One region of the Paenibacillus sp. FSL R10-2748 genome, then DNA from elsewhere that is predicted to be linked to it. Evidence: riboswitches for the same ligand, from Rfam matches in the RefSeq annotation. Region 1 holds a riboswitch; the other holds the start of a gene.

What was found. Region 1 has a riboswitch for S-adenosylmethionine ahead of metA (homoserine O-acetyltransferase MetA). Riboswitches for the same ligand answer to the same signal wherever they lie in the genome.
Region 2: another riboswitch for S-adenosylmethionine. It lies ahead of NSS66_RS19500 (methionine ABC transporter ATP-binding protein); the one in region 1 lies ahead of metA (homoserine O-acetyltransferase MetA).

What each region holds. Positions count from the first base shown of each region.
Region 1 covers NZ_JBBOTK010000001.1:801,865-811,560, forward strand. The annotation lists gene mqnC (cyclic dehypoxanthinyl futalosine synthase) at 1-657, opposite strand, end outside; gene NSS66_RS03810 (aminotransferase class V-fold PLP-dependent enzyme) at 1,091-2,269, opposite strand; gene NSS66_RS03815 (PLP-dependent transferase) at 2,266-3,450, opposite strand; gene metA (homoserine O-acetyltransferase MetA) at 3,575-4,492, opposite strand; SAM riboswitch class I at 4,611-4,736, opposite strand; gene corA (magnesium/cobalt transporter CorA) at 5,288-6,223, shown strand; gene NSS66_RS03830 (HRDC domain-containing protein) at 6,385-7,392, opposite strand; gene NSS66_RS03835 (ROK family protein) at 7,559-8,437, opposite strand; gene NSS66_RS03840 (5'-3' exonuclease) at 8,661-9,557, opposite strand; gene NSS66_RS03845 (arsenate reductase family protein) at 9,630-9,696, opposite strand, start outside.
Region 2 covers NZ_JBBOTK010000006.1:288,070-297,765, reverse strand. The annotation lists gene NSS66_RS19530 (putative polysaccharide biosynthesis protein) at 1-1,093, shown strand, start outside; gene NSS66_RS19525 (DUF2515 family protein) at 1,111-2,400, opposite strand; gene NSS66_RS19520 (thioredoxin family protein) at 2,638-2,982, shown strand; gene NSS66_RS19515 (COX15/CtaA family protein) at 3,156-4,088, shown strand; gene NSS66_RS19510 (UbiD family decarboxylase) at 4,218-5,984, shown strand; gene NSS66_RS19505 (Cthe_2314 family HEPN domain-containing protein) at 6,036-6,761, shown strand; SAM riboswitch class I at 6,887-7,026, shown strand; gene NSS66_RS19500 (methionine ABC transporter ATP-binding protein) at 7,163-8,185, shown strand; gene NSS66_RS19495 (methionine ABC transporter permease) at 8,182-8,850, shown strand; gene NSS66_RS19490 (MetQ/NlpA family ABC transporter substrate-binding protein) at 8,925-9,696, shown strand, end outside.

The DNA of each region.
Region 1 (9,696 bases):
AAAGCCGATAACCATCGTAGCAGTCGTGTTCATCCCAACCTTGTGAGCCGTTTGCATCACATCCATCCAATCACGCCAAGAGCCTTTGAGACGGCTAATTTTGCGGCGTGTGCGGTCATCCAAAATTTCTCCGCCTCCACCCGGAAGCGAATCCAATCCAGCTTCGTGAATGGCTCGAATCGTGTCTTCCATGGATAGACCGGATTTTTCCTTCATTTTGTGAATTTCAGCTGGCGAGAAGGAGTGCATCGTAATATCGGGAAAACGCTCCTTGATAGCTTTCAGCAAATCCGTATAATAACTGAACGGCAGATTCGGATTCACACCGCCTTGCATTAGAATTTCGGTGCCACCTACATCCTGCGTTTCCTTGATCTTCTGAAAGATCACCTCATCCGGCAAAACATAACCTTCATCAGAACCCGGTCTACGGTAAAAAGCGCAGAAGCGACAGTATACGTCACATACGTTCGTATAGTTAATATTTCGTCCGATGACGAAGGTTTTAATGGGATCGGGGTGCATGCGATTCATAACTTTATTCGCCGCATGACCTATTTTTTCTACCTCATCTGATTCGAACAAAGCAACGGTATCCTCTAAATTCAGGCGTTCGCCGCGTAGGGCTTTATCTAAAATATGGTCGATTACACTCATGGTGTATCCTCCTTCGCTGTCACAGGGCGACGAAATGAAAGACAGGACTTATGAACGAGAATGCTTTCACAAACCTGCGTTCGAACCCTGCCGTAATGTATGTTCATGACTGGCCTTGTATGTTGTCTGTGCTATTTAGCATAGTAAAACCTAATGATAATACTAACATATCTTTAGGTAAGGAACCATACTTATTCCCGCTTCTTTCTGCTTTTCACCTAGGAAAACAGGCAACTGCCAAGCTTATCTCAACATTGCATATAGCCAAGAAATAAGAAAACAGAACTGAAAAGTGCATTTTTTCACACTGTCCTTCATGTCATTCTTATAGAAAACAGCAAGCCTCCTGAATGAATGGAAACTTGCTGTTTAGTACTGTACATATTTGCTCCCTGCCTGAAGACGACAAAGATACTACTGATGTGCTAACGCTCTAGCGCAGCGCCTCATCCAGATCACTAATCAGGTCGTCAATATCCTCCAGACCTACGGAGAAACGAAGTAATCCGTCCGTAATCCCGCGCTCCAATCGTACACTATGGGGCATAGCCGCGTGTGACATCATCGCCGGATACGACAAGATGCTTTCCACAGCTCCCAGACTCACCGCTACAATTGGAATACGTACGCGACTGAGGACTTCTTTTGCACGCTCACCAGAACCCACATCAAACGATATCACTGCACCATAACCGCTGGATTGACGCTCATGAACTTCACGTCCTGGATGATTCTCCAGACCCGGGTAGTACACCGCCTCAATGTCGTTGCGCTCGTTCAGCCAATTGGCGAGCTTTGCTGCACTCTTTTCGCTGTGAGCCATACGAGCCTCCAGTGTCTTCATACCGCGCATGAGCAACCATGACTCCTGCGGAGCCAGCACGGTACCCAGTCCATTTTGGAGCTGCTTGATTTGTCTCCCCAGCGATTCGGTACGTGCTACTGCAAGTCCTGCCAGCACATCGCTGTGTCCGCCCAGAAACTTGGTCGCACTGTGCAATACAATATCGACACCCTGCTCAATCGGACGTTGATAATAAGGTGTCATAAAAGTATTATCCAATAACGTCAAAAGTCCGTTATCCTGTGCCCAAGAGGTTATTCCTGCTACATCGGTAATTTTGAGTGTCGGATTGGACGGGGTTTCCATATATACAGCCCTTGTATTCTCCTGCAACGCCTCTTTCACATGGTTGAGGTCCGTCATGTCAACGAAGGTCGTTTCGATATTCATCCGTTTCAAAATGGAGGTCAGCAGTCGATATGTTCCTCCATATACGTCCTCGGAAACAATGACATGATCTCCAGCAGACAAGAGCATAAATGTAGTAGAGATGGCCGCCATACCTGATGCAAAGGCAAAACCGCTAGCTCCGCCTTCTAATAAGGCGATATAATCCTCCAAAGCTTGTCGTGTCGGATTACCTGAACGGCTATAGTCATGCTGTGGAGGATTAAAAATATCATGATGGTGAAAGGTAGAAGCTTGATAGATCGGGACGCTCGAAGCCCCCGTAACACTGTCAATTTCAGAGCCGAAATGCAGCAGCTTGGTAGCGAACTTCCGCTCTTTGTCCAGATCCTGGCCGATCCTTCTCGCATCCTCTATCATTGCTGCTCCCCTCCTTCTACTTCTTGACGTGCAACTTCCAGCGCCGAACGCAAATCTTCAATTAGGTCGTCTGTATGTTCAATGCCGACGGAGAAACGCAACAGCCTGTCATCCACCCCGACTGCATCCCGAATTTCTGCTGGTATGTCCGCATGTGTCTGCACAGCGGGATAGGTCATTAGCGATTCCACACCGCCGAGACTTTCCGCAAACGCAATGAGCTTAATGTGACGAAGCAAAGGCTCCACATAACGAGCATCCTTTACTTTAAAGGAGAAGATACCCGTATTTCCGCTGGATTGTTTATTTTGAATCTCACGACCTGGGTGGCCTTCGAGAGCTGGATAAAATACTTCCGCCACCGCCGGATGCGTCAGTAAATAGTTAGATAGCACTGTTGCATTATGCTGATGTCGGTCCATACGCAGCGCTAACGTCTTCATCCCCTTCATCAACTGATAGCAGTCGCTCGGGGAAAGCACGGCCCCTATGGAATTGTGCAGGAAGGAAATTTCAGCTGATAGCTCTTTGCCTTTGGTTACGATCAGCCCTGCCAGCACATCATTGTGTCCGCCCAAATATTTGGTTGCGCTATGTACCACAATATCAGCGCCCAGCTCCAATGGCCGCTGGAAATATGGGGTTAGCAGCGTATTATCTACAATGGTAAGCAACTGATGTTGTGATGCCCACTCGGCAACCGCTCGAATATCAGTGATCATCATTAACGGATTTGTAGGTGTTTCTATGAATACAGCTTTGGTATTCGGTCGACATGACTGTTCGAGTGCTTCAAGATCGTTCGTATCCACATAACTTGCTGTTACACCAAATTTAGATAAAATACGCTCCAGCAAGCGATATGTCCCGCCATACAGATCCAGCGATACAATGAGGTGATCTCCCTGTCCAAACAATGCAAATACCGTTTGCAGCGCCGCCATACCTGAGCTACATGCAAAACCTGCATCACCCGATTCAAGTGCAGCAGAAGCCTCTTCCAGTACCTTTCGCGTAGGATTGATCGTCCGAATGTAATCAAATCCTGTGCTTTGACCTAGACGGGGATGGCGGAACGCCGTAGATTGGTAAATCGGGTAATTAACAGCCCCGGTTACTGGCTCCTCTACTGAACCGATTTGTGCCAATCTGCTTTCGATTTTCCACTGTTTCTCACTCATATGAATCCTCCTGTTAACTTCCATAGTGGGTGCTATAACATATCCTGCAAAAATGGATGTCAAAGACTATACTGCTGCGCTACTGCAAGGTGGTACTGTACAAGGGTAAACTACAAGCCCCTTTTTAAATCTGGGGCCCGATATCGTAAGGTGTTTCTTGGTATACATAATAGTTCAGCCAATTCGAGAATAATAAATTGGCGTGTGCCCGCCAGATTGAGGGTGGTGTGCGCTTGGGATCATCATTAGGGAAATAATTTTTGGGGACTTCAACATCCATTCCTTTGCCCACATCGCGGTCGTATTCCCATTTCAGGGAAAGCGGGTCATATTCAGAATGCCCAGTTACAAAAATTTGTTTACCGTCAAGCGTGGCTACGAGGTACACTCCAGCCTCCTCGGATTCGGATAAAACTTCTAATTCGGTAATATGATCAATATCTTCCCGCCGAACCTCCGTATGTCTGGAGTGAGGAGCATAAAACAATTCATCAAAGCCGCGTAGCAATTTTACTTTAGGTTTAATCACGGTGTGTGGAAATACGCCAAAGCATTTGTAGTCGAGCCCGTATTTAGGGACATCGAAATGATGGTATAAGCCTGCCTGTGAGGCCCAACAGATATGCATGGTCGAAGTTACATTCGTTTTCGTCCATTCAAAGATTTGCTGGATCTCCTCCCAGTAGTTAACATCCTCAAACTCAAGCTGTTCAACCGGGGCTCCTGTAATGACCATGCCGTCAAAACGACTGTTCTTGATCTCGTCAAACGTTTTATAGAACATGTTCAAATATTCTTGCGATGTATTTTTGGATACATGAGACTTCATGTGCACCAGCGTGACATCCACTTGCAGCGGCGTATTGCCGACCAAGCGCAACAGTTGGGTTTCCGTCGTCTCCTTTGTAGGCATTAAATTCAAAATGGCGATACGCAACGGACGAATATCCTGATGATAAGCCAAGCTTTCATCCATTACGAAAATATTTTCGCCCTCCAGCACTTCCTTGGCAGGTAGCGTGTCTGGGATTTTAATCGGCATGTAAACTCACTCCTTGTTCGGTAAGTTTTGCGAAAATCGTCTTGTTGAGATGCCGGGCATATAATAAAAAGACCTTTCTCAGGTTAGAGAAAGGTCATATTTGTATCCATATGCGCCTCTCTCATCTGTCAGGGCAACGCTCTTTGTACAAAGCGCGCGTCCTGCAAGAATTAGCACCGTGCGATTAAAATCGCCGGTTGCCGGGTATCATCGGGCTAGTCCCTCCACCTGCTCTTGATAAGATTTCGCTATATTCATTTTAGGTTCACAAAGTTCTTGTTGTTCACTTTAATGCATCGGCTGGGCTTCGTCAAGATGGGACTTTTAAATTTGTACCCTGCATTCACATTTTGTCTACCTTTTCCATAGGTTAAATCATATCCCTCCTATCGTTGAAGCTCTTGCCACTACTGTTGATTTAGCCCATGATTTTGCGCTTGAAAGGCCGTAGGCCGAGCGTTATACTATACAAGTGCTATTAGGCAGAAATATGGAGTAGTAGTGCAGATTTGAGTGTTTCCTGCGATACTGTGGCAATCTAAAAAAGAACATTTGAGAGGTGAATCCGGAATGGAAGGCGACCCGAGTCCGAATAGGCGGCGATCCCTGAACAACAGCATAGGAATGACTTCAGCTTGCCGAAAGACGGGACGCCAGGCTCTGCATGCTCCAAAAGCCTCCGGCTTTTGATGGGAGTGCACGCTTACCCGCACCGGCTAACTGGCTAACTGAGTCCATTCCTTATGCTTAAGGTAAACGTATTTCCGTTACGACGGAGCATAAGGAGTGACATATATGAAAATCCGTTTGGTCAACAACGGGGTTTTTACCCCTGTCGAAGAAATTGAAATGGCGCTTACTGCACCGGCAGAAGGTTTTTATTGGATTGATGCCGATGTCGATGATTTGACAGTGCTCCAGCCTTTATTTTCCATGCATGATCTTGCAGTAGAAGACTGTTTGAGTGAAGAAGAACAGCGTCCGAAGATTGAAATTTATGAAAGCCATTATTTTATCGTTGTAAATAGCATTCGTTTTGATGATGAAGAAATATTTTTGCGAGCTTTGAACATTTTTCTCGGCCGCCATTTTATCATTACGGTGACCAAGCAGAAAATAAATGAGCTTCGTACCCTCAAGCCTATGCTGTGGGAGCAAGAAGTCAGCCAGCCTGACCGTTTTATGTATCTGTTGGTCGACTTGATTGTTGACAACTATTTTCTGGTTGGTGACCGGATTGAGGTCCGCATTGAGAAGCTGGAAGAAGATATTCTAATGCATACGAAAAAGTCGCATTTGAACGAAATCATCGGCTTACGAAGTGAGATTCTGTGGCTGAAAAAAGTGCTGGGTCCACAAAAAGAAGTCATCAATACCCTGAACAAACGGGATTTGCGGCTCATCGACGATCAATTGCAAAAATATTTCAGCGACATTTATGAAAATGCTGTGAAAATTTCGGAGACTTTTGAAACTTACCGCGACTTGATGGGTAACCTTCGAGAAGCTTATCAATCCAGTATCGCCAACCGTGCCAATGAAATTATGCGTGTGTTTACGGCAATTACGACCGTATTTATGCCATTGACAGTCATTACCGGAATATATGGGATGAACTTCGATAATATGCCTGAGCTTCATACACGTTATGGCTATTTTGTCGTCATTGGTATTATGGTGGCATTAGGTGTCAGTATGTTCTGTATTTTCCGCAAGAAAGACTGGGTTTAAAAAGAACAGGGGGGAAAAGTACCGAGTTGGATACTTTTTTCGATTTTCAGCTTGGTCATAAAAAGCAGCAGCCGTGTCCTGTGTGGAACTCGCTGCTGCTTTTTAGTATGTTGAACCCTGAATGTACTTTAATACTTTAGCTTTATTCAATCAGTTCTATATTATCCAACATGTCGGTCGGGTACCTGCTGATGACGAAACCGTATACGGATCAGACGCAGACGCTCGTAAATTTGATCCAGTCCTGTTTCGGTTGCCTTTTCTTCCCCATACACTTTCAGCATGACGGGCTTGAGCAGCGTATCCCCCAACTCTTCATAAGCAGACCAGATGGCTGCCTGCTCCTCCTCAGATACATTCACCAACTCCTTGCGGATCAGCTTCTCCATATCAATGCCATCCCTGTCCAAATGCTCCACAGCTTCAATCATCTCTCTACGATGCAAACCTGTCTTCATTCCGATATGCTCCAGTGAAAGACCGTCCGAAATGCCTTCGATAATCGTTCTAGTTAGGCTGAATTTGTTCAGCTCCTGCCTGTACTGGTTCTCTTTTTGCTTGTATAGCCATGACAAAAAAACTTCTTCTTCCAGCGTCTCTGTTACCCAGTTTAACGGAAATGGTGTGGTCCGGTCATTTTGTGTCGTAATAGCCAATAGCTCCGTCCCATATTGCGACACTTTACCCTGCCCCATACCAGGCAGTTCCAACAGTTCTTCTTCGGTATGGGGAAGATAGACGCTAATGAGTCGAAGCAGCCGATTCGTAGCGATAAAATAAGGTGCTTTTCGTTCCGTTGCTGCCTTTTGCCGTCTCCACATCGTCAACTGCTCATACACTTCATCACGTGGAAACAAATCACTGTAGCAATACAGCTTTTGCAGCGTTTGTCCTCGTCCTGATGATCCTTCTTGCTCATGAAATACGCCATGGATTAAGGGCCTATAGCCCTCAGCCATTTTGAGCGCCAGCTCATGACGGTATACATGTAGTAATTCCTGCCACAAGCTGCCCTCATACCAAAGGTCGTCTATACTTTCATCCGGGACATGCTGTGTGCTCCAGCCTGCACTCCATCCCCCTTCATGCTGCCCAATCCATACCTGAGCAAAGTCCTCATAGCCCTGTTCATTTCGTTTGGACAAGCGATTTAAAAATACAATATCCATGATTTCTTCCTCCCTCATATCGTTGAAAGACAGTCCCGCACAACACAAAAACGCAAAAAAAAGCACCCATCCTGCGTATTCGCAAGAAAGGTGCTTCCCTTTTTGAGCCGTACTATACTGTTGCCTATATAATAACCGTACCTTGGAGTGCCGTCAACCATAAATTCTAATGATTCAGCTTTTCCTTTGCCAATGCCAGAGCACCGCACAATCCAGCATTGTCACCCAATCCCGGAGATACGATATATTGCTCAATATCTGTTGCCAGACTCGAATGCTGTACGTATCCGTTCAAAAGTTCTTGAAGCTTGGTACGAATGAGCGGGAACAGTTGGTCCTGCTTCATCACTCCCCCGCCCATAATAATTTTTTGCGGTGACAGGATTAATACATAGCTCATTAAAGCCTGTGCCAGATAGTACGCTTCCATTTCCCAGGCCGAGTGATCGACAGAAAGCTCATGTCCTTTAACCTTCCATCTTTTTTCGAGCGCAGGACCTGCTGCCAGTCCCTCCAAACAATCTCCGTGATAAGGACATGTCCCCTCGTAAGTATCTTCTGGGTGACGACGTACCAGAATATGCCCCATTTCCGGGTGGGATAATCCATGTATCAGCTTTCCACCAACCAAAGCACCCGCCCCGATGCCTGTACCTATCGTAATATACAGACAGTTGTCCAATCCTTTGGCGGCACCCCAAATAGACTCACCAAGTGCTGCTCCATTCACATCCGTGTCAAACCCCATAGGCACATCAAAATGCTCTTTCAGTTTGCCAATCAGATTGTAATTTCCCCAATGTGGCTTTGGCGTTGTTGTAATATAGCCATATGTATCACTACCTTCGATAGGATCAATCGGCCCGAACGAGCCTACGCCCAATGCTTCAATGCCCTTGCCTTCAAAAAATGCGATGACATTCTCCATTGTTTCTGCTGGGGTGGTTGTTGGAAAGCTCGCCCGTTCCAGTACCTCTCCACGTTCGTTGCCAATTCCACATACAAATTTGGTACCGCCTGCCTCAATTGCTCCCAATACTGTCATAGTTGCTGTTGTCCCCTTTCGATAATCCGGTTCTCTCTCCACTATATTCACCTGAAATGTACCTGAGGTCAATCCCCTTATTGCAATTGTATATAATCCTTCACATGACTATATAACTCCGTCGACATATGGGTATATAAATAAGGACACTAACGCACCAAGCGTCAGCATCCCTATATTACTTACTTTACTTAAATTGTCCGTATCAAGCCTAACAGCTTTATTAAGATCCGGTTGCGACACCCATCAATGTACACAAGCTTTTCATTTCAAGCTGCTCAAACTTGTCTACAATTTGCACGTGATCCAGCGTCAGCAGACAGCTATCCAAAGCACATGCTACAGGTACACCACAGTGAATTTCAGCAAGTTTGCGTGAAAGATGCAGCATATCCAAATCACTCTCAATTTTTTTACGGACCGAGGGTGTTAATTGATCCAGATTCTCCAGAATGCCCTCAATAGAGTCGTATTCCTGAACCAGCTTGAGTGCCGTTTTCTCGCCAATACCTCGTACTCCGGGATAATTATCGCTTGCATCCCCCATCAGGCCTTTAAGGTCCACCACTTGACGTGGCTTAAGCCCTTTTTCAGTCAGCAGGGTCTCCGGGGTGTATACCATATAATTGCCGTGCCCTTTTTTCATAATAATGACCCGTGTCCGCTCATCCACTAATTGAAGTAAATCATGATCTCCTGAGAGAATCATTACATCCATGTCCTCATTTTGCGAATAATGACGTGCAAGCGTACCGATACAATCATCGGCTTCAAAGCCTTCCGCTCCAATGTTGGGAATGCCGAGGCTGTCCGTCACTTCACGAATCAATGTAAATTGGGGAATCAAATCATCCGGTGCGTCGGCTCGGTTTCCTTTATACGCAGCAAAATGTTCCCCACGGAATGTCGTTCCGCCCATATCCCAGCAGCAAATGACATGTGTAGGATTAAACGTTTGGACTGCGTCCCAAAAATATCGAATAAAACCATATATGGCGTTCGTTGGCACCCCAGCTTTTGTACGACGGATATAACCGTTTGCGGCGGTTGCATAATAAGCGCGAAATAGCAGGGCCATGCCGTCAACCAGCATTACGGATTGTTCATTGCGTTGTGTCACAGATTGTATTGCTCCCATTCATCATAATATTTAACCCCCACAGTATAACATATCGTGAGTGTAAATTGGGCGTTATTGAGCTTCCCATGTGCCCTCAAATGTTTCCTCTTTGAATCCTATCGTTACTTTGTTCCCGTCG
Region 2 (9,696 bases), on a different contig from region 1:
TGGAGATCGCGAGGTTGCGGCTGGGGCCTCCTTTGGAGGTGTCATGGGAAGTCTTGGCGCTCTAGCGGTCATGTTGTACTACACGGTGAAATTGCGTCGCCAGGATCGACAGGATCGTCAAGATCAATTCCAAGAGGAAAGCTCCGCGCTACCGATGATGCGCATTTACAAAGATATTTTCAAGCTTTCTATTCCCATTGTATTGTCGTCTCTGACGGTTCCGGCGGTCAACTTTATTGATACGTCGATTGTGGTGAGACTGCTGTCTGGTCAAGTGGGATTGGATCAGGCGACTACTCAGTTGGGTTATCTAGGCTCTCGGGCACAGAGTGTGGCGGGAATTCCGCCGATTTTGGCCATTGCGCTCAGCCAATCGCTCATTCCGATCATTTCAGCGGCATTTGCCCGTAAGGATGAGCAGCATTTACAAAATCAGATGACGTTGGCTTTGCGTATCTCTATTTTGACTGGAATGCCGATTGTGCTGGCTTTATGTGTAACCGCCTATTCTATTAATGGTTTACTGTTTAGCTCGCTTGGAGGCAGTGGTATCATTGCTGTTCTGACACTCGGAACGATATTCCAGATTACGATGATGACTTCTAATTCGATACTGATCGGTATGGGCAAGCCGCGTATTTCAATGGTTAATGTCATGGTCGGTATCGTCGTCAAGTTTGCAGCGAGCTGGCTGCTGGCTGGTTGGCTTGGAATTTATGGGATCATTGCTGCAACCGGATTATGTTTCCTCGTGATCACATTGCTAAATTTGCGTGTGCTTAAAGGGATTGTCTCCTTTTCCATCATGGGTCGTCGCTGGGCAGGGTTCTTAACCGCAGTCGTCGTCTCGGGAGCTATCGGATACGGTGTAAATGAAGCCTGTATTCTGCTGGTGCATCTGATGCCTGCGCGTGTGGCCTTCTTGATCGCGTGCTGCATTGCCGGGGCAGCTGTACTGGTATGCTACTTGTTGTTGCTGGTTGTACTGCGCGTATTGCGCAGGGACGAGCTTGGCAACTATCCGCGTATGTTGCAAAAGGTACTGCGTCCGTTAATGCGTCTACAGCGTGAGTCCACAGGACAACGAGGCTAAAAGAGTCCCCCAGTCTTTCAGTGGAAAGGTTGCAAGCTGTTATGGGCAACGTGGGCCATTGCTGTTTTTTGGATGCCATGACGATGCTCATGGCGCATGGCAAATAACAGCGGTCGCCTTGGTTCGCTGAGATGTCCAAGTGTGGAGCCGTCCTGAAACCAGTCATACCGGGGGATTGGATCATAAGCTGTATCGGACCAGACGGCGTTCAGCTCCGGACTGTACAGACGTTGTCCTGGCGGTAGCCATTCATGTGCTAAAAGCGTTGCACTTTCATCTGGAGAGTGCAACGCTTTTTGTTCATTCGGGGTGAACAATCCGGGCCAATAGTCGCTGCGTGAACCTGTATGCGGCACACTTTTAGCGAATGCGGATACCTGGTCCAGCACCTGCTGATGGCCGAAGAGCATAGCATAGAGACTTTTGCCAAAGCCGATCCGCTCGTCCAAATGGCCGAAACGCTCCATTACTAGTCCAGCAAGTCCACCGTTTAGTCCAAGTGGAAATATAACCTGATTTAGCTGGAGCCAGTCATGCAAATAAAAGCCCGGCTTGTGTGTTACAAATTTTTGGAAATACGGATCTTTTACCACACGTCCTTCAATATAGTTTTGTTCATTAATGATGAGCGCCACAGTCAACAGAGAGCTATCCCGCCAAGCCCAGAAACGTTCCCAAAAGGGCTTCATGAATGGCGAAACGTGAAAATAAGGCAACAAGTGAAAGCAACTCCGACCCAAATGACGGCTGTGCATGTAAAGTTGCAACTGCGGATAAGCGTCTTGAAAAATAAGGGCGTTACAGCGCTCCAGTAGCCGATACAGCCATTCCTTTTCCTGTTCGCCGAACAGGTTGCCAATCAGTCCCCCTTTCAGATCGGTCATATTATAGCCGCCATTACGAGAAACCAGGTGGGCCAGTAATGCCCAGTGTAACTCCGGGTAGCCACGATAGCATTCAAGGTAAGCGGCAGTGCGGGTAACGTTGCTGCGATTCTCCTGTGCTGTATCGTTCTTGATCCTCTCCAGTAGCTCACAGTCTGTTTCGCATAAGGGCATATTCAGAGAAGAGGGACGCGTAGCGGGTCCGTTCACCAACATTATCGCTTCAGCTTCATTCATAGCGGCCTGTGCCGTATGATAATCCCACGCTAGTTCACGCAAGGGGGAGCGTAATTTGCGGGATTCGGTCCAAGCCGCCCGTTTGCCCTCCCAAGCTTCCTCTGCAACACGGGGAACGGAACCCAGTAACTTTAGCCCTCCTTGAAGCTGTCGAGATGCTGTATGGAGCCATTCGGTAAGAGACATGACTAAATTAACCTCCTTTCCAACTGCAAGCATCCCCGTATCCTGCCAAGTATGTTGGGTATGCTGTTAGGATGTCGACGCTTATGTGGATTCTTAAGTATATCTTTAGTATGCCTCAATGAGAGGGCTTCCAATCGGCATGTGAGTAGAATGGGGGAGTGTGCAAAAGCTTCACTTGGCGTTACAATAGAAAGTGCAATCTTTTCAGCACAAAAAGAATTTAAGGAGGAATCATCCATGCAAAAAATCGTCTCTCATGAAGACTTTAATAAGGCAATATCCACTCCGGGCGTTACGGTGGCTGTGTTTAAGGCGGACTGGTGTAAGGATTGTCATTTCATCGATCCGTTCATGCCTGATGTGGAACAACAATATGCAGATAAGCTTACATTAATTGAGATTGATGTAGAACAGGCCGAAAGCGTCAGTCAAGAGCAAAATGTATTGGGGATTCCTAGCTTTATCGCTTACAGTGAAGGGCGAGAACTGGTACGTCTGGTGAACAGACTGCGCAAATCCCGCGAAGAGATTGAGCAATTTTTGGATCGGGCTGTTGAAGTCCACGCGAGCTTAGCAAAATAACATCAAGACATTCAGAAAGCCGCTTCCTTCTCAGGGGGCGGCTTTCTCACGGACACGTTCACATTTTGTCAACAAAGCTCGTATGTCAAGGAACGATATATCAGTTATAATTACTTTAAGTGATCATTTCACAACATATAAAGTGAATAAATATTATATTTGGAAGGATACGGGTGAATTCTTTGAATAACAAAATCAGAATATTAAAATGGCTGGCACTCGTAACATGTATTGTCATGTTTTTGGCTACCTTCGGTGGAGGTGTCGTGACGCGAACGGATTCTGGTCTCGGCTGTGGCCGGGAATTCCCGCTGTGCAATGGTAAGCTGGTTCCGGCACATACGATCGCATCCCTTATTGAGTTCTCTCATCGCTCCGTCAGTGCCATGGCCGGGATTCTTTCTATCGCCTCATTTGTTGGCTTTTTGCTGTTTATGAAGCATCGGAAGGATTTGCAGCTATTCTCGCTGCTCACGCTCATGTTTGTCATCATACAAGGTGCAATGGGGGCGTTGGCTGTCGTCTTCTCCCAATCGGCTGCAGTCATGGGACTGCATTTTGGCTTTGCGCTTATCGCCTTTGCCAGTGCGACTATGATGACGTTGGGGGCCTGGCAGGAGCATGCAGATTCACGCCACACCCCGCGTCTGATTCCTGGGCCTGTCAGTCGGGGCTTTCGTAACTTTATATGGTTATCGACGATCTATACCTATATTGCTGTCTATTCAGGGGCGTTGCTTAGTCACTCGGTCATCCAGAAGGTTGTAAATATTGGGGGCTTCATATCTCCACTGCTGCTTCATCAGATTTCAGCTGGTCTGCTGTTCGTCATTATCTTGGCTGTGGGTCACTACTCATACCGTTATCACCCGAACCACCGGGATATCCGTATATTGGGTGTCGTATCGGTCTTGTTAATCTTGCTTCAAGTGGTGATTGGAATTATCTTGTTGTACGTCAACAAACCTGAAATCTACATGTTTATCGTGCTGGGACATATGCTGGTGATTGCATCGTTGTTCTCCATCTTGGCTTATCTGAGCTATCGTGTATGGCAATTGTCACCGGACCGCAAGCTTGTTCCGACCCAAGCACAACGTACCTAAGCGTTTCATAGATCATAGTCAAGCGGATTTTTGCCCAAGAGGCGTTTAAACACGTATAATAGCATATAAGAAACAAACCAGGCCCGCGAGTTTCTCGAGGGCTTGATTTGCTTAGGAGGAGTCGTCCAGTTGATCTACCAGAATTTGCGCCAATTTATTGAAGCGCTGCGTAAAGAAAATCATCTTAAAATTATAGAGGCACCTGTCGATCCTTACCTGGAGCTGGCTGAGATTCATCGAAGAGTCATTGAGGAAGAAGGGCCGGCACTTCTGTTCACGAATGTAAAAGGAACCCCGTTTCCTGTAGCCAGTAATCTGTTTGGTACAAATCGCCGTGTGGACATGGCTTTTGGTCCGCGCCCAGAGCAACTGATGGATGCGATTGTAGGAGCGACCAAAACATTGTTTCCACCTACACCCAAAGCATTGTGGAATGAACGTGGCCTGATTAAGGACATGCTAAAAGTAGGGCTAAAAACAGTATCTCATAGCGAGGCCCCTGTATTGGGAGTTCGCCGTACAGAGGCTCCGCTGGCACCACTGCCTAAAGTGACCAGTTGGCATGAGGATGGAGGGCCGTTTATTACGCTTCCACTCGTGTATACTGAGAAGCCAGGTCAGCCCAAGGATCATAATTTGGGGATGTACCGCATTCAGATTTATGATGATCAGACGACGGGCATTCACTGGCAAATTCATAAAGGCGGCGGTTTTCATTATCATGAAGCGGAACTGCGTAATGAGCCATTGCCTACGACGATTATCATCGGTGGCCCGCCTGCCCTGATTGCGTCTGCCATTGCGCCAGCACCGGAAAACTTGCCTGAGCTGTTGCTGGCTTCGCTTATTATGGGAGGCAAGCTGCCCATGACAGAAGACCCGCTTGGGGGCCACCGGATTCCAGCAGAAGCAGAATTTGCAATCAGCGGTTATGTACCGCCTCATGAACGCCGTCCGGAAGGCCCGTTTGGTGATCATTTTGGCTATTACTCATTACAGCATGATTTCCCTGTATTTCATGTCAAACATATGCATCACCGCAAGGATGCCATTTATCCGGCAACCATTGTAGGTAAGCCTCGGCAAGAAGACTACTATCTCGGTGAGTTTTTGCAACGTCTGCTGTCGCCTGCATATCCGCTTGTGATGCCTTCCGTCAAGTCCCTGTGGGCGTATGCGGAAACGGGTGTACATGCGCTAGCAGCGGCAGTGGTACGTGAAAGCTACTCCCGTGAAGCGCTTGTATCCGGTTTTACTATTTTGGGTCAAGGTCAATTGTCGTTGACCAAGTTCCTGATGCTGACGGATCGAGTAATTGATTTATCTGACTTTAACCTGCTGCTGGAAACCATTCTGGAGCGATTTAATCCAGCAAGGGATTTATTTATTTTCAATCACACGTCACACGATACACTCGATTACACAGGCCGCAAGCTGAATCATGGTAGTAAGGCGATTCTGATGGGGATAGGTGAGCCTGTACGTGAATTGCCTCGTGCTTATGAGGGAGGCGATCTGCCGGGAATTCGTGAAATTGAGCCCTATTGCGGAGGTTGCCTCGTCGTATCGGGTGCGTCCTTTGAGCAGGAGCCTGAGCTGGCGGCACGTGTTTTGGAGCGATTAGCAGCGGGTGAGCAAGAGTGGCCGCTCGTCTTCATTGTGGACGATGCCAAAGAAGTCGTTCGCTCTCAAGCCTCGTTCCTGTGGACGGTATTCACACGCTTTAACCCGGCTACGGATATGTACGCGGACAGCGAAGTGCGTTTGCATCATCTGAACTATAAGCTGCCGATTGTAGTGGATGCGCGTATGAAGCCAGGGTATCCGGATGAGGTGTTACCGCGTGAGGATATTGTTAAGCTTGTAGATCAACGATGGACGAGTTATTTCGCTTGACGCCCTAATTAAACCTACAGCCGGATTCTACATTTATAAGGAGGCGTAAGCATGATACGCAAGCTACTGGGTGAGCCACCACGTGTGAACAAAGGCATCCTGCTAGATGCCATGAATAGCATGTCAGATATGTTGAACCTGCTGGAGCGGCAAATTCAGGCTGGTGGAGATCCGACCCACGATTTTCGGAAGGCGGATATTTTGACACGCGGTCTAATGTCATCTCTGGATGAACTGGAGCAGAGCCATCATGCTGCCGCCTTTTTCCGTATGAAAGTGAAAGCTGGATATGCTGAAGATATGAGCGAGGATGAAAAATCCGACTATGCATTATATGTTTTCTTTTATAAAGATGGGTTTGTGAGGGTATTCTCCATTTTAGATAAGCTGGGCAACTGGCTAAATGATCTGTGTGATTTAAAAACAGGGCAGTATAAGGCTCACTATTCGTATTTTACCGTGTTGCGGCAGCTCAAGTATCTCAAAATGCATCCTGTATTGACCGATAATTTAATTGATATCAAGGACACATACAACGATGCCATCAATCGGCTGCGTAAGCGTCGGAATACGGAGATACACTATATGAATACGGAAATGCAGGATGATCTCTGGCAACGACACCGAGCTTTGTATGGAAAAATCCAACTGGAGGACCTCGATCACCATTTAGAAGATTTGCAGCAGGGCTTGGAAATGGTGTGTCGGTCGCTGTCAAACGCCTTTACTTATACTGCGAAACAATGGGAGAACCGGGCAGTACGCCCAAAAATATGATAGAAAATATCCTTTGACAAAGCAATGTAAACTATCTATACTGAAACCTAGTTTCAGAAAAATGCTTGAATTATGTTTTTTTATATAAACTTAACGGACAGCTAAAGCTGGAGTTTAACATATTTTTCTTATCCAGAGAGGTGGAGGGACTGGCCCGATGAAGCCCGGCAACCCGTTCTTTCCCGGTGTAATACACTGGGAGGGAACATGATGGTGCTAATTCCTACAAAACCGCTAGAGTTATAGCGATTTTGGCAGATGAGAAAAGGTTCGCAAGGTGGGGCCCTTTTCATTCTGTGAAAGGGGCTCTTTTTTGTATAAATAAATAGCGATTTTATACAATCCTGAGAGATGACAACTGGTTAAAAGGGTAAGGAAGAAGTGAAGGGGGTCGCAGCACGTTGATAGAGCTTAAGCAGTTAACCAAGCATTATGGCAAAGGCAACCGACGCGTTAATGCGCTATCTGGGTTGAATCTTTCTATAAAGCGTGGAGAAATATTCGGAGTGATTGGTCACTCCGGGGCGGGGAAAAGTACATTGATCCGCTGTATTAATTTATTGGAACGCCCTACTTCAGGCGAAGTATGGGTAGACGGGGTAAACCTCGCTACTGTGAGTCAATCCCAGTTACAGAAGCAACGTCGAAAAATCGGAATGATTTTTCAGCATTTTAATTTGTTATCTTCGGCAACGGTGTATGACAATATTGCATTTCCTTTGCGGTTGGTTAACACTCCCAGGGAAAAGCTGGACATGAAAGTTCGTGAGCTGCTGGAACTGGTAGGTCTGGAAGAACACAGTGGAAAGTATCCGTCACAGCTCTCAGGTGGACAGAAACAGCGGGTAGGAATTGCACGGGCGCTGGCTAGTGATCCTCATGTATTGCTGTGTGACGAAGCGACTTCAGCGCTTGATCCGCAGACGACGGGGTCTATCCTGAAATTGCTGTTGGATATTAATCAGCGCTTTAATTTAACCATCGTGCTGATTACACATGAAATGCATGTCATTCAAAGCATTTGTGATCGAGTTGGCGTCATTCATCAGGGCGACATCGTGGAGCAAGGCCCAGTGGCGGAAGTATTTTTGAAGCCACAGCACCAGGTAACCAAGGACTTTATCCAACGGGAGTCAGAACATCCCGAAGAGTTGCAAGCAGCGATTGCGGCAGCAGGTGGCGGCGAGTCGGCGCAGGTAGTACGTATCTCCTTCTTGGGCAGTAAAACATATGATGCGATTCTGTCGCGTACGGCTCGAAGCACTGGTGTTGATTTTGCGATCTTGCAGGGAACCATATCTACGATTAAAAATGTACCCTATGGACAGCTGATCGTTCGTTTTGAAGGAAACCATGAAGATATAGAGCATACGTTGCGCGAAGTGTCTGGGCAAGGACTTGATGTGGAGGTGATCGGACAATGAGCGAACTTGATTTTTCACAAGTGAGTTGGGAAGAGCTAGGGAATTCTACGCTGGAAACCCTTCAGATGCTCGGGGCATCCGCATTGTTCACCCTCATTATTGGTTTGCCGCTCGGCATATTATTGTTTCTGGCGAGTCGCTCCTCGTTAACTCTGATGAAGGTGATATACATTGTATTATCATTCATCGTTAACATTTTACGTTCCGTACCATTTATCATTTTGATCGTTGCACTTATTCCTTTTACACGATCGCTGGTAGGTACCTCGACCGGGGTGTTGGGAACCATTCCACCATTGGTTATCGGGGCTGCCCCATTCTTCGCACGTCTTGTCGAAACGTCTCTGCGTGAAGTGGACAAGGGTGTCATTGAAGCCGCACAAGCGATGGGTGCCTCGACAGGACAAATTATCCGGCGTGTGCTGTTACGTGAGGCACTTCCGGGTCTGCTCGCTGCATTAACCATTACCGTCGTTACACTCGTATCCTACACGGCAATGTCCGGGATGATCGGGGGCGGTGGACTAGGTACACTGGCTATCAACTACGGCTATTATCGTTATGAAACGGCTGTCATGATCGTTGCGGTCGTGCTGATGGTCGTATTGGTACAATTGCTGCAAATGGCGGGAGATCGCCTCGTGCGGCATTATACTCGAAAATAGGGAAAACATATAGATATCCTTATTGATCAGGACGTCTGCTCCTGAATATTACAAATTATTGGAGGGGTAATAACATGAAGAAATGGGTATTGGCTGTATTAAGCTTGACATTAATTGCGGTGCTGGCGGCTTGCGGTACAAAGAGCACAACATCGGATACAAACAATGCGAACCAAAATACAGGCGGATCACCACGTGAAGTGGAGCTGAAAGTTGGAGCTTCTCCTGTGCCGCATGCGGAAATTTTGGAAGCGATCAAACCTCAATTGGAAAAAGAAGGAATTCGTCTCCAAGTCGTTCAGTTTAACGACTATGTACAGCCGAACGTACAATTGTTTGACAAGCAACTGGATGCTAACTTCTTTCAACATGTACCTTACTTGGATGTGATGAACAAAGAGCGCAAAATGGATCTGGTTTCTGTGGGCGCAGTTCATTTGGAGCCATTCGGTATCTACTCCCAAAAATATAAAAAGCTTGATGAAATCCCTGATGGCGCAACTGTAGCCATTCCGAACGATGCGACAAACGGAGGCCGCGCATTGCTCTTGTTGGAGAAACAAGGTCTGATCAAGCTGAAAGACGCAAGCAACATTGAAGCTACGGTAAAAGATATTACTGAAAATAAGAAAAACCTGAAATTCAAGGAGCTTGAGGCAGCTATGCTGCCACGTCAGTTGCCTGAAGTGGATATTGCGTTGATCAACACGAACTACGCTCTGGAAGCGAAGCTGAATCCAACGAAGGATGCACTGGCACTGGAAGATAAAGATTCTCCTTATGCTAACGTTCTGGTAGCACGTCCTGATAATAAAGATTCCGAAGCGATTCAGAAGCTGATCAAAG